Regions from separate parts of the Bradyrhizobium sp. SZCCHNR1015 genome, predicted to be linked through region 1. Evidence: predicted binding sites of a transcription regulator. Region 1 holds the regulator's gene; each other region holds the start of a gene.
What was found. Region 1 encodes PhoB, which activates phosphate uptake and scavenging genes when phosphate is short. Its sites were predicted from a motif close to TGTCATNNANCTGTCAT; they were not measured.

Region 1 (4,153 bases):
GCTCGACCTCAACCTGCTGCGTGCCCGTGTCGGCATGGTGTTCCAGAAGCCGACGCCGTTCCCGATGACGATCTACGAGAACATCGCCTTCGGCATCCGGCTTTATGAGAAGATCTCCAAGTCGGAGATGGACGACCGGGTCGAGAAGGCACTGCGCGGCGGCGCGTTGTGGAACGAGGTCAAGGACAAGCTCAACGCTTCGGGCCTGTCGCTGTCAGGCGGCCAGCAGCAGCGGCTGTGCATTGCGCGCACCGTGGCGGTCCGGCCGGAGGTGATCCTGTTCGACGAGCCGTGCTCGGCGCTCGATCCGATCTCGACCGCCAAGGTCGAGGAGCTGATCCAGGAGCTCGCCGAAAACTATACGATCGCCATCGTGACGCATAACATGCAGCAGGCGGCGCGCGTCTCCGACAAGACCGCCTTCATGTATCTCGGCGAGCTGATCGAGTTCGACGACACCAGCAAGATCTTCACCTCGCCGAGCGATCGGCGGACCCAGGATTACATCACCGGCCGGTTCGGCTGACGCCGACGACATTGACTTCAGGAGATCATCATGGCCAGTGAACATACCGCCAAGGCGTTCGACAGCGATCTGCAGGATCTCACCCGGCTGGTGTCGGAAATGGGCGGCCTCGCCGAGCGTCTGATCGTCGATTCCGTCGATGCGCTGGTGCGGCGCGACATCGCACTCGGCCAGAAGGTGGTCGCCACCGACGCCGAGGTCGACAAGCTGCAGCGCATCATCGAGGAGCGCGCCGTTCTTACCATCGCCCGGCGACAGCCGATGGCGGTCGACCTGCGCGAGATCGTCGGTGCGATGCGGGTCGCCACCGATCTGGAGCGCATCGGCGATCTCGCCAAGAACATCGGCAAGCGCGTCGCGGCGCTGGAGAGCGACTTCCATCCGCTCAAGCTGATCCGCGGGCTCGAGCACATGACCGACCTGGTGCAGTCGCAGGTCAAGACGGTGCTGGACGCCTATGCCGCGCACGACCTGCCGGCGGCGATGACGGTGTGGAAGGGCGACGAGGAGGTCGACGCCATCTGCACCTCGCTGTTCCGCGAACTCCTGACCTACATGATGGAGGATCCGCGCAACATCTCGTTCTGCATCCATCTGATGTTCTGCGCCAAGAACATCGAGCGCATCGGCGATCACGCGACCAACATCGCGGAGACCGTCTTCTATATGATCGAAGGCCAGCAGATCATGGACAAGCGCCCGAAGGGCGACATGACGAGCTTCGCATCGACGATCCCCGGCAACTGAGAGAGACGGTTCTGACATGGGCGCCCGAATTCTGGTGGTGGAGGACGAGGAGGCGCTGACGACGCTCCTGCGCTACAACCTCGAGGCCGAAGGCTACGAGGTCGAGACGGTGGCGCGCGGAGACGAGGCCGACACACGGCTGAAGGAGCGCGTTCCCGATCTCGTCGTGCTCGACTGGATGCTGCCGGGCCTGTCCGGCATCGAGCTGTGCCGCCGCCTGCGGGCGCGGTCCGAGACCCGGCAATTGCCGATCATCATGCTCACCGCGCGCGGCGAGGAGAGCGAGCGCGTGCGCGGCCTCGCGACCGGCGCCGACGACTACATCGTCAAGCCGTTCTCGGTGCCGGAGCTGCTGGCGCGCGTGAAGGGCCTGCTGCGGCGGGCGAGCCCGGAGCGGCTGGCGACCGTGCTGTCCTATGGCGACATCGAGCTCGACCGCGAGAAGCGCCGCGTGGCGCGCTCGGGACGGCCGATCGATCTCGGCCCGACCGAATACCGCCTGCTCGAGTTTTTCCTGGAGCATCCCGGCCGCGTGTTCAGCCGCGAGCAGCTGCTCGACAGCGTCTGGGGCCGCGACATCTATATCGACGAGCGCACGGTCGACGTCCATATCGGCCGCCTGCGCAAGCTGCTCAATCCGGGCCGCGAGCAGGACCCGATCCGCACCGTGCGCGGCGCCGGCTATGCGCTCGATGATCGCTTCGCCAAGAGCGAGCAGGTGTAAGGGGCGATCGGGCGTGAGGATGAAGCAGGTGTGAGGCGCGAGGGGGCCCGATTGAGGAGATCGCGGTCCGCTTTCCGCCACGCCGCCGCCGTCTTGATCGTGTCTGCTTCGTGGCCCGTCACGATGTTTCGGTCCCAGCGGACGCCCTTGATCAAGACCATCATCATATCTCTAGCCGTGCTGCTCGGCAGCGCGGCGGGCGCCGCGGCCGCCGAGCTCGAAGACGCGGTCGCCGCGGCGGGAAACGGACAGCACGCCGCGGCGATGCGCCGCCTGCTGCCGCTGGCCGCCAAGGGCGATGCGCGGGCGCAGTTCGACGTCGGCTTCATGGAGGCCTTCGGCTGGGGCCAACCGCGCAACCCCGCCGAGGCGCTGGCGTGGTATCGCAAGGCCGCCGATCAGGGCCTCGCCGTCGCCCAGCATTATCTCGGCATCGCCTATGTCAACGGCGAAGGTGTCGCGAGCAATTATGGCGAAGCCGGCCGCTGGTTCAGCCGCGCGGCAGCGCAGGGCTTCGCCCAGTCGCAATACATGCTGGGCCTGATGCTGCTCGACGGTCGCGGCGTGAAGCAGGACGTCGTGCAGGGCTACGCCTGGCTGGTGATGGCGGGTCGCAGCGGCGTGCGATCGGCCGGCCGCGACGTGCAGAGGGTCAAGCTGACCGAGCCGCAGCGCGTCCAGGCCCAGAGCGCCATTGCGGCCTGGCGGCCGAAGCCGGAATCGGCGGAGGCGGGCGTCGCCGCTCCGCGTCCGGAGCAACTGCTCGGGCTCGACCGCCACATCGGCGAGGTCGTCGATCCCACCTCGTGGCCGGCGTCGTCGATCGGCGTCGTCACCGTCGCGCAATACTCGACCGGCGGCTGGTGCACCGGCACGCTGGTCGCGCCGCGCGTCGTGCTCACCGCCGCGCATTGCGTGTTCAACGGCGTCGCGCAGGTCAGCCCCGGCAATGTCCGCTTCCTGGCCGGCATGAACAGGGGCACGCCGGCGGCATCGTCGGTCGCCGACAAGCTGATCGTGGCGCCGGACTTCGTCCCGACCCGGCACGACAGATGGTCGCTCGACCGCTCGCCCGCCGATTGGGCGCTGATCGTGCTGAAGGATGCGCTGCCCTCGAAGCCGGTCGCGGTCAAGGCGCTGACGCGGGAGGAACTGCAGGCTGCGACCAAGGCTGGCGCCATTTCCGAGATCGGCTACGGCCAGGAGCGGCGCTATTCGCCGACCGGCCAGCGCAATTGCAGCGCCGGCATGACCAGCGATGCCCGGCTGCTGACGGTGCATTGCCTCGCCAATTTCGGCTATTCGGGCTCGCCGATCCTGGCCGAGGTCGGCGGGCAGCCGACCGTTGTCGGCATCTTCTCGGCGTTCCACGAGGAGACCCGGCTGATGTTCGCCGCGCCCGCCAGCCAGTTCGAGGCGGTCGTGCGGCGCGAGATTGCGGCGCAGAGTGCCTCTGCGCGGTGAAGGGGGAGGGGACGAGAGAGGTCCCGCCGCTGGTCACGATCTGTGCGCGACTGGATAGCGGGTTGCCAAGCGAGCGGGCGATCCGGCAAGTGCAGCCGATTTTTCCTGCAGCTTTCGCCTGCCGCGGCCCTTACCGAACTGGCCTGCCTCTTGCTATGGTCCGAGTATGACGATTGTTCCAATTGATCATCCTCGTGCCCCGCGGCTGTTGTGGTGGCGGTCGCAGCCCGGCAGGACCGTTGCGCTCGTCGCCGGGCTGGTCGCCGCCAACGCGCTCGCCTGGGCCTGGGCCTTCGCGCTCTACGCCGACCGGCCCGCCATCGTCGGCACCGCGCTGCTGGCCTGGCTGCTCGGTCTGCGCCATGCCGTCGATGCGGACCACATCGCGGCGATCGACAACGTCGTGCGGAAGCTGGTGCAGGACGGTCGCGCCCCGCGCGCCGCCGGCCTCTATTTTGCGCTCGGCCATTCCAGCGTCGTCGTCATCGCCACCATCGTGGTGAGCCTGGCGGCCGGCGCAGATCTGTTGAGTGAGGACAGCGCCATCCGTGCGATCGGCGGCACCATCGGCACCTCGGTCTCCGCAGGCTTCCTGCTGCTGATCGCCTTCGCGAATCTGGTGCTGTTCGTGAACCTCTGGCGCCGCCCATCCCACCCCCATTCCGACATGGATGCCGCCGGTAGCGCCGGGC
Region 2 (4,153 bases), on a different contig from region 1:
TCGCGATCTGCTGTGCCGCGCCGGTCTTGGCGCCACCGCCTTCGAGCAGGCGCACGCCGCCGTCTCTGACGTCATAGGTGCCGATGAAGTCGCGGCCGCGGCCCACGGGCCAGGTCATCGGCGTAGTGTCGAGCGCCAGCGTCTTCTCGATCTCGTCCAGGAGATCGAACGTGTCGCGGCTCTCGCGGTCCATCTTGTTGATGAAGGTGATGATCGGGATGTCGCGCAGGCGGCAGACCTCGAACAGCTTGCGCGTGCGCGCCTCGATGCCCTTGGCGGCGTCGATCACCATGACGGCGGAGTCGACTGCGGTCAGCGTGCGATACGTGTCCTCGCTGAAGTCCTCATGGCCCGGCGTGTCCAGCAGGTTGAAGACGAGGCCCTCGAACTCGAAGGTCATCACCGACGTGACGACCGAGATGCCACGCTCGCGCTCGATCTTCATCCAGTCCGAGCGGGTGTTGCGGCGCTCGCCCTTGGCCTTGACCTGGCCGGCGAGGTTGATGGCGCCGCCGAACAGCAAGAGCTTCTCGGTCAGCGTGGTCTTGCCGGCGTCCGGATGCGAGATGATGGCGAAGGTGCGCCGGCGCGCGACCTCGTCGGACAGAGGCGAGCGGGACGGCTGTTCGGTCGTGACGGCAGTATCGGACATGAGGCGGCGGACGTCGTTTTGAGGCCGGAGAGCGGCGATGTACGGGAAAGGCGCGGGCTCACGGCCGCCGCGCGCCCTCCATATAGGCGTTTTGCACCGCAACTCCAACCGGGGAGTTACCCGGCGGCTGATGGGCACGCCGGGGCTGGCTCCCCGGCCCGCCGCCGTCCTTCGAGACGCGCGCCAGGCGGCGCGCTCCTCAGGACGAGGTCTGATTGTGCAGCGAAATCTGCCGCCGCGGTCGAATCCCGCCCCTCATGGTGAGGAGCGCCGCCCTTGCGGGGCGTCTCGAACCATGAGGCCCCAACGTTTCAGGACGGTCCCGCCGTCTTTAGTGCCTGAGCACCGACACCAGCCAGAAGCTCAGTGCCGCTACGATGGCCGAGGCCGGAATCGTGAAGATCCAGGCATAGACGATCGATCCGGCGACGTTCCAGCGCACCGCCGAGGCGCGGCGGGCGGCGCCGACGCCGACGATGGCACCGGTGATGGTGTGGGTGGTCGAGACGGGCACGCCGAGGAACGTCGCCAGGAACAGCGTGATGGCGCCGCCGGTCTCGGCGCAGAAGCCCTGCATCGGATTCAGCTTGGTGATGCGCAGGCCCATGGTCCGGACGATGCGCCAGCCGCCCATCAGCGTGCCCAGCGCCATCGCGGCCTGGCACGACAGCACCACCCAGAACGGCACCGTGAACTGCTCGCCGAGATGGCCCTGCGAGTACAACAGCACCGCGATGATGCCCATCGTCTTCTGCGCGTCGTTGCCGCCGTGGCCGAGCGAATACAGCGAGGCCGAAGCGAATTGCAGGATGCGGAAGGCCCGGTCCACGGCAAACGGCGTCGAGCGCACCGAGGCCCAGGACACGATCGCAACCAGGATCATCGCCAGCACCAGCCCGACCAGCGGCGACAGCACGATCGCGAGCACGGTCTTGGACAGGCCGCTCCACACGGTGGCCGAGATGCCGGCCTTGGCGACCCCTGCCCCGACCAGGCCGCCGATCAGCGCGTGCGAGCTCGACGACGGAATGCCGGCCGCCCAGGTGACCAGGTTCCAGACGATCGCGCCGACCAGGGCCGCGAAGATCACGTGGGCGTCGACGATCGCGGGATCGATGATCCCGGTGCCGATGGTCTGCGCGACATGCAGTCCGAACACGCTGAACGCCACGAAATTGAAGAACGCGGCCCAGAACACCGCATATTGCGGCCGGAGCACGCGGGTCGAGACGATGGTCGCGATCGAGTTGGCGGCGTCGTGCAGGCCGTTCAGGAAATCGAAGGCGAGTGCGACGGCGATGAGGCCAACCAGGATCGGAAGGCCGAGTTGAGCGTCCACGGCGCGGCCCTACCCTAGACCTGTTCGATCATGATCGAATTGATCTCGTTGGCGACGTCGTCGAAGCGGTCGGCGACCTTCTCCAGATGGTCGTAGATCTCGGCGCCGACGATGAAGTCCATCGTGTTGGCGTTACGGTGCTTGAGGAATAGCTCCTTCAGCCCGATGTCGTGGAGGTCGTCGACCCGGCCCTCGAGCTTGGTCATCTCCTCGGTGATCGCGGTGATCATCGGCACGTTCTGGCCGATCGCCTGCAGCAGCGGCAGCGCCTTCCCGATCAGATTGGCGCAATCGACCAGCAAGGTGCCCATCTCGCGCATGGTCGGCTCGAACTCCTTGACCTCGAACAGCACCACGGCCTTGGCGGTCTGCTGCATCTGGTCGATGGCGTCGTCCATCGAGGTGATCAGGTTCTTGATGTCGCCGCGGTCGAACGGGGTGATGAAGGTGCGGCGGACCGCGGTCAGCACCTCCCGCGTGATGTTGTCGGCCTCGTTCTCGAGCTGGCTGACGCGCTGGCAGTGCCTGAGGATGTCGTCGCCGCCCTTAAGCATGTCCTGCAGCGCATGCGCGCCTTGGATCACCACCTTGTTGTGGCGGGCGAACAAATCGAAAAACCGCTCCTCCCGCGGGAGAACGGCGCGAAACCAGTGCAGCATGGGACGAGATCCATCCATTCCGAAACGGGCCAGGGCCGGCCCGTCACAGAACTGTCATACTCCGGATCGCGCACCAGCAGAAGCGGTGGCCGGTTCATCCACCGCTTTCTGCCCTTTCGACGATCTCTTTACAGATCAATAGCTTAGAGGGATCGCTTGAACAGATGGGCGATTTCTCCGACCACGCCGCGGCGGAAGGTGAGCACGCAGGCGACGAAGATGCCGCCCTGGATCACCGTCACCCACTGGCCGAAGCCGGACAGATATTGCTGCATGCCGACGATCACGAAGGCGCCGACGACGGGGCCGAACACGGTGCCGAGCCCGCCGACCAGGGTCATGAGCACGATCTGGCCGGACATCCCGACCTCGACGTCGGTCAGCGAGGCATTCTGGGCGACGAACACCTTCAGCGCACCGGCGAGGCCAGCCAGCGTCCCCGACAGGATGAAGGCGAGCAGCTTGTACTGGTCGGTCTTATAGCCCAGCGAGATCGCCCGCTGCTCGTTCTCGCGGATCGACTTCAGCACCTCGCCGAACGGCGAGTTGATGGTGCGGAAGATCAGCAGGAAGCCGGCGAGGAAGCCGGCCAGCACGACGTAATACAGCACCGTCGGCTTGGACAGGTCGAGGATGCCGAACATCCGCCCCTGCGGAATGCCCTGGATACCGTCCTCGCCATGGGTGAACGGCGCCTGCAGATAGATGAAGTACAAGAGCTGCGACAGCGCCAGGGTGATCATCGCGAAATAGATGCCCTGCCGGCGGATCGAGATGTAGCCGGTGATCACCGACAGGACGAACGATCCGGCAACGCCCGTGAGGATGCCGAGCTCGGGCGGCAGCCCCCACACTTTCAACGCGTGGGCGCTGCAATAGCCGGCCGTTCCCAGGAACATCGCGTGGCCGAACGACAACAGGCCGCCATAGCCGATCAGGAGGTTGAAGGCGCAGGCGAGCAGCGCGAAGCACAGCGCCTGCATGACGAAGAACGGGTACAGCCCGGTCCACGGCACGATCGCCAGCAGCGCTGCCATGATGACGAACACGATCATCTCGTCGCGCATCGCGCGCGGGGTGATCGGCAGGGTCGCGTCGGTGATGGATGTCATGTCAGGCCGCCCGTCCGGTCAGACCCGTCGGCTTCACCAGCAGCACCAGGACCATCAGAACGAAGACCACGGTGTTGGAAGCCTCGGGGTAGAAATACTTTGTCAGTCCCTCGATCACGCCGAGCAGGAAGCCGGTGATGATCGAGCCCATGATCGAACCCATGCCGCCGATCACAACCACCGCGAACACCACGATGATGATGTGCTCGCCCATCAGCGGCCGCACCTGGTTGATCGGCGCCGACAGCACGCCGGCCAGCGCCGCAAGCCCGACGCCGAGGCCGTAGGTCAGCGTGATCATGCGCGGGACGTTGATGCCGAAGGCCCGCACCAAGGTCGGGTTCTCGGTGGCTGCGCGCAGGTAGGCGCCGAGCCGGGTGCGCTCGATCAG
Region 3 (4,153 bases), on a different contig from region 1:
CGGGAGACGGCAGCAGCGTGCCACGTTCCGCCGCGCCGACCGCGAAACCGGCAAGATCGTAGTCGCCGTCCTTGTAGAGGCCCGGCATTTCCGCGGTCTCACCGCCGATCAGCGCGCAGCCGGATTCCCGGCAGCCTTCGGCGATACCGGCCACGATCGACGCCGTCGCCTCCGGGTCGAGCTTGCCGCACGCAAAGTAGTCGAGGAAGAACAGCGGCTCGGCGCCCTGCACGACGAGATCGTTGACCGACATGGCGACCAGGTCGATGCCGATGCCGCCATGCAGCCCGGTCTCGATCGCGATCTTCACCTTGGTGCCGACGCCGTCGGTCGCCGCGACCAGCACCGGATCCTTGAATCCAGCGGCCTTGAGGTCGAACAGGCCGCCAAAGCCGCCGATCTCGGCATCCGCGCCGGCGCGGGCGGTTGCGCGCACCATGGGCTTGATCAGATCGACCAGACGGTTTCCGGCATCGATATCGACGCCCGAATCTGCATAAGTGAGCCCGTTCTTGCGCTCGGTCATGGTAAAAACCCCCAATCTGGCCGCTGGTTACGTCGGAATCCGGCCGCGCGCAATGGCTCGCAAGGGGCTCGTCCCCACACTATCTAGGAACCGTACCGGTTCGCCCTGTTTCGGAATCGGGTTGTCTTTTGATCGAGTCGTCGTCGGGACCCGCTGCGTGACCATTCCCCACAGTATCCCCAATCTGATCACGCTGGGTCGAATCCTGCTGGTTCCGATCGTCGTCTGGGCCATTGCGGCCGGCCAGATGGAGATCGCGTTTCTGGTCTTCGTGGTCGCGGGGGTGAGCGACGCCGTGGACGGCTTCCTGGCCAAGCGCTTCAACCTGCGGTCCGAGCTGGGAGCGCTGCTCGATCCTCTCGCCGACAAGGCGCTGCTGGTCTCGATCTTCGTCACGCTTGGCATCTGGGGCGCGATCCCGCGCTGGATCGTCATCCTGGTGGTCTCGCGCGACATCATGATCGTCTCGGCGGTGATCGTGTCCTGGCTGTTCGACCGACCGGTCGCGATGAAGCCATTGATGGTGTCCAAGCTGAACACGGTCGCCCAGGTGGGATTCGCGGCGCTCGTGCTGGCCTCGCTCAGCTTCGGCTTCGAGCCCAGGCCCTACGATGTGGTGCTGATGGTGCTGGTCACCGTCTTTACCCTCGTGTCGGTCGGGCTGTATCTCGTCGACTGGGTGCGCCACATGAGCACCATCGAGGTCCGGTGATCCTCCGCGGAGGGCCCGTCCTGACCTCACGCACCACACGATATGGAGCAATTCGATCTTGGCCGGCCATATCCCCCCTCGTCAGCTGGCCTTCGCGCTGCCGCATGCGGAGAGCCTGACGCGGGACAATTTCTTCGAAGGTCCAGGCAACGCGGCTGGGCTCGCTCTGGTCGACGCCTGGCCGGAATGGCCGGCGCGGACCATGTTCCTGGTCGGCCCCGACGGCTCCGGCAAGAGCCACCTCGCCGCGATCTGGGCCGAGCAGGCAGGCGCCCGATCGCTGTCCGCGCATGCCCTTGAGGTAGGCGTGGTCCCCGGGGCGCTCACCACCGGCGCGCTGGTGCTGGAGGATCTGACCGCCACCGGTCTCGACGAGCGGGCGCTGTTTCACCTGCTGAACCTGGCCCGCCAGGACGAGGCCTTCGTGCTGATCACGGCGCGCGAGGCCCCGGCGGCCCTGCCAATCGCCCTGGCCGATCTGAGGTCGCGGCTGCGTGCCGTCCCGGTGGTCACGCTGCTGCCGCCCGACGACCAGCTGTTCCGGGCCCTGATCGTCAAGCTGGCCGCCGACCGGCAGCTGGCGATCGACGAAACCGTGGTCAGCTATCTCGCCAGCCACATCGAGCGGTCCTATGCGGCGGCACGCCAGACCATTGCGCTGCTGGACAACGAGTCGCTGCGGCTCGGACGCCCCGTCACCCGGGCGCTGGCGGCGGAGCTGCTCCGCCCGGCGTGACCGGCGGCCATCTTGACGGCGGTTGATGACGGAACCTCAATGGTGCCGGCAACGTCATCCCCTGGTCACCCAGATTGGGCTACGGTCGACCATTCGCGACTGGACGGATATGGATCGAATTCCCTATGGATACCGAGCAAGTTACTGAAATTTCAGAGAAAGCACCGGTCTCGGCGCCGTCCATCGAGATTGCCTCGAGCCCCGAGCGATTCATCAATCGGGAGCTGTCCTGGCTTCACTTCAACCGCCGCGTTCTGGAGGAATCGGTCAATCCGCGCCATCCCGCCCTGGAGCGGGTGCGCTTCCTGTCGATTTCCGCCAACAACCTTGATGAATTCTTCATGGTGCGCGTCGCCGGCATCCGCGCCCAGGTCCGCGAGGGCATTGCCGAGCGCAGCCCCGACGGGCTGACGCCGACCGAGCAGCTGAAGCTGATCAACGAGACGGTGTCGCAGCTCGCCATCGACCAGCAGGCGATCTGGCGCGACCTGCGCAAGTTTCTCGGCGAGCTCGGCATCGTGCTGGTCGACGGTCAGGACGTCACCAGGAGCGAGCGCGCCTGGATCGAGGACCATTTCCTCGCCAACATCTTCCCGCTGCTGACGCCACTCGCGATCGATCCGGCGCATCCATTCCCGTTCATCCCGAGCCTCGGCTTCACCGTGGCGCTGCAGCTGATCCGCTCCGCCGACGGGCGTCCGATGAACGCCCTCATTCGCATGCCCGGCAAGATCGATCGCTTCATCCGCTTCCCCGGCTCCAAGGATGGCGTGATCCGCCTGATCACCCTCGAGCAGGCGACCGGACTGTTCATCGGCCGGCTGTTTCCGGGCTACACCGTGAAGGGCCAGGGCGCCTTCCGGATCATCCGCGACAGCGAGATCGAGATCGAGGAAGAGGCCGAAGACCTGGTGCGGCTGTTCGAGACGGCGCTGAAGCGGCGGCGCCGCGGCTCGGTGATCCGGCTCGAGATCGAGGCCAACATGCCGGAGGAGCTGCGCCGCTTCGTGCAGAATGCGCTGTCCACGACGGATGACGAGGTGTTCGTCGTCGACGGCGTGCTGGCGATGAACGAGCTGTCGCAACTGACGCGGGTCGACCGGCCCGACCTCGAATTCGCGCCCTACGTGCCGCGCCATCCCGAGCGTGTCCGCGACCATGGCGGCGACATCTTCGCCGCCATCCGGCAGAAGGACCTGATCGTCCATCACCCTTACGAGTCGTTCGACGTCGTCGTGCAGTTCCTGCAGCAGGCGGCGCGCGATCCCGACGTCGTTGCGATCAAGCAGACGCTGTACCGGACCTCCAACAACTCGCCGATCGTCCGCACGCTGGTGGAGGCCGCCGAGGCCGGCAAGTCGGTGACGGCGCTGGTCGAGCTCAAGGCGCGTTTCGACGAGGAGGCCAACATCCGCTGGGCCCGCGACCTGGAGCGCGCGGGCGTACAGGTGGTGTACGGCTTCCTGGAGCTGAAGACGCATGCCAAGCTGTCGATGGTCGTGCGCCGCGAGGGCGGCAGCCTCACCACCTATGTCCACACCGGCACCGGCAACTATCATCCGGTGACGGCGCGCATCTACACCGACCTGTCCTACTTCACGTCGGACCCGGTGATCGGCCGCGACGTCACGCGGGTGTTCAACTACATCACTGGCTATGCCGAGCCGATCGACATCGAGAAGATGGCGGTGTCGCCGCTCACGCTTCGCAAGCGCATCATCGAGCACATCCACGGCGAGACCAGCTTCGCCCGCCAGGGCAAGCCGGCCGTGATCTGGATGAAGATGAACTCGCTGGTCGATCCCGACATCATCGACGCGCTGTACGAGGCCTCGCAAGCCGGCGTGGCGATCGAGCTGATCGTGCGCGGCATCTGCTGCCTGCGTCCCGGCCTCCCCGGACTGTCGGAGAACATTCGCGTCAAATCGGTGATCGGCCGCTTCCTCGAGCACGGCCGCATCTACTGCTTTGGTATGGGTCAGGGCCTGCCGAGCGCCAAGGCCGCCGTCTACATCTCCTCGGCCGACATGATGCCGCGCAATCTCGACCGCCGCGTCGAGGTGCTGTGCCCGCTTCAGAACCCCACCGTGCATCAGCAGGTCCTGGAACAGATCATGGTCGCGAACCTGAAGGATACCGAGCAGAGCTGGCAATTGTTGCCGGATGGGTCGTCAACGCG

Region 2: the regulator PhoB is predicted to act here: its motif matches at 2,692-2,708, upstream of QX128_RS03430 (DUF47 domain-containing protein).
Region 3: the regulator PhoB is predicted to act here: its motif matches at 2,027-2,043, upstream of QX128_RS03000 (RNA degradosome polyphosphate kinase).

What each region holds. Positions count from the first base shown of each region.
Region 1 covers NZ_JAUEYW010000002.1:475,007-479,159, forward strand. Annotated here, with positions in the region: gene pstB (phosphate ABC transporter ATP-binding protein PstB) at 1-526, shown strand, start outside; gene phoU (phosphate signaling complex protein PhoU) at 557-1,273, shown strand; gene phoB (phosphate regulon transcriptional regulator PhoB) at 1,290-1,997, shown strand; gene QX128_RS05900 (trypsin-like serine protease) at 2,145-3,461, shown strand; gene QX128_RS05905 (HoxN/HupN/NixA family nickel/cobalt transporter) at 3,628-4,153, shown strand, end outside.
Region 2 covers NZ_JAUEYW010000001.1:740,268-744,420, forward strand. Annotated here, with positions in the region: gene QX128_RS03420 (peptide chain release factor 3) at 1-652, opposite strand, end outside; gene QX128_RS03425 (anion permease) at 984-1,991, opposite strand; gene QX128_RS03430 (DUF47 domain-containing protein) at 2,006-2,650, opposite strand; gene QX128_RS03435 (branched-chain amino acid ABC transporter permease) at 2,794-3,762, opposite strand; gene QX128_RS03440 (branched-chain amino acid ABC transporter permease) at 3,764-4,153, opposite strand, start outside.
Region 3 covers NZ_JAUEYW010000001.1:648,558-652,710, forward strand. Annotated here, with positions in the region: gene purM (phosphoribosylformylglycinamidine cyclo-ligase) at 1-526, opposite strand, end outside; gene QX128_RS02990 (CDP-alcohol phosphatidyltransferase family protein) at 684-1,238, shown strand; gene QX128_RS02995 (DnaA ATPase domain-containing protein) at 1,297-1,974, shown strand; gene QX128_RS03000 (RNA degradosome polyphosphate kinase) at 2,100-4,153, shown strand, end outside.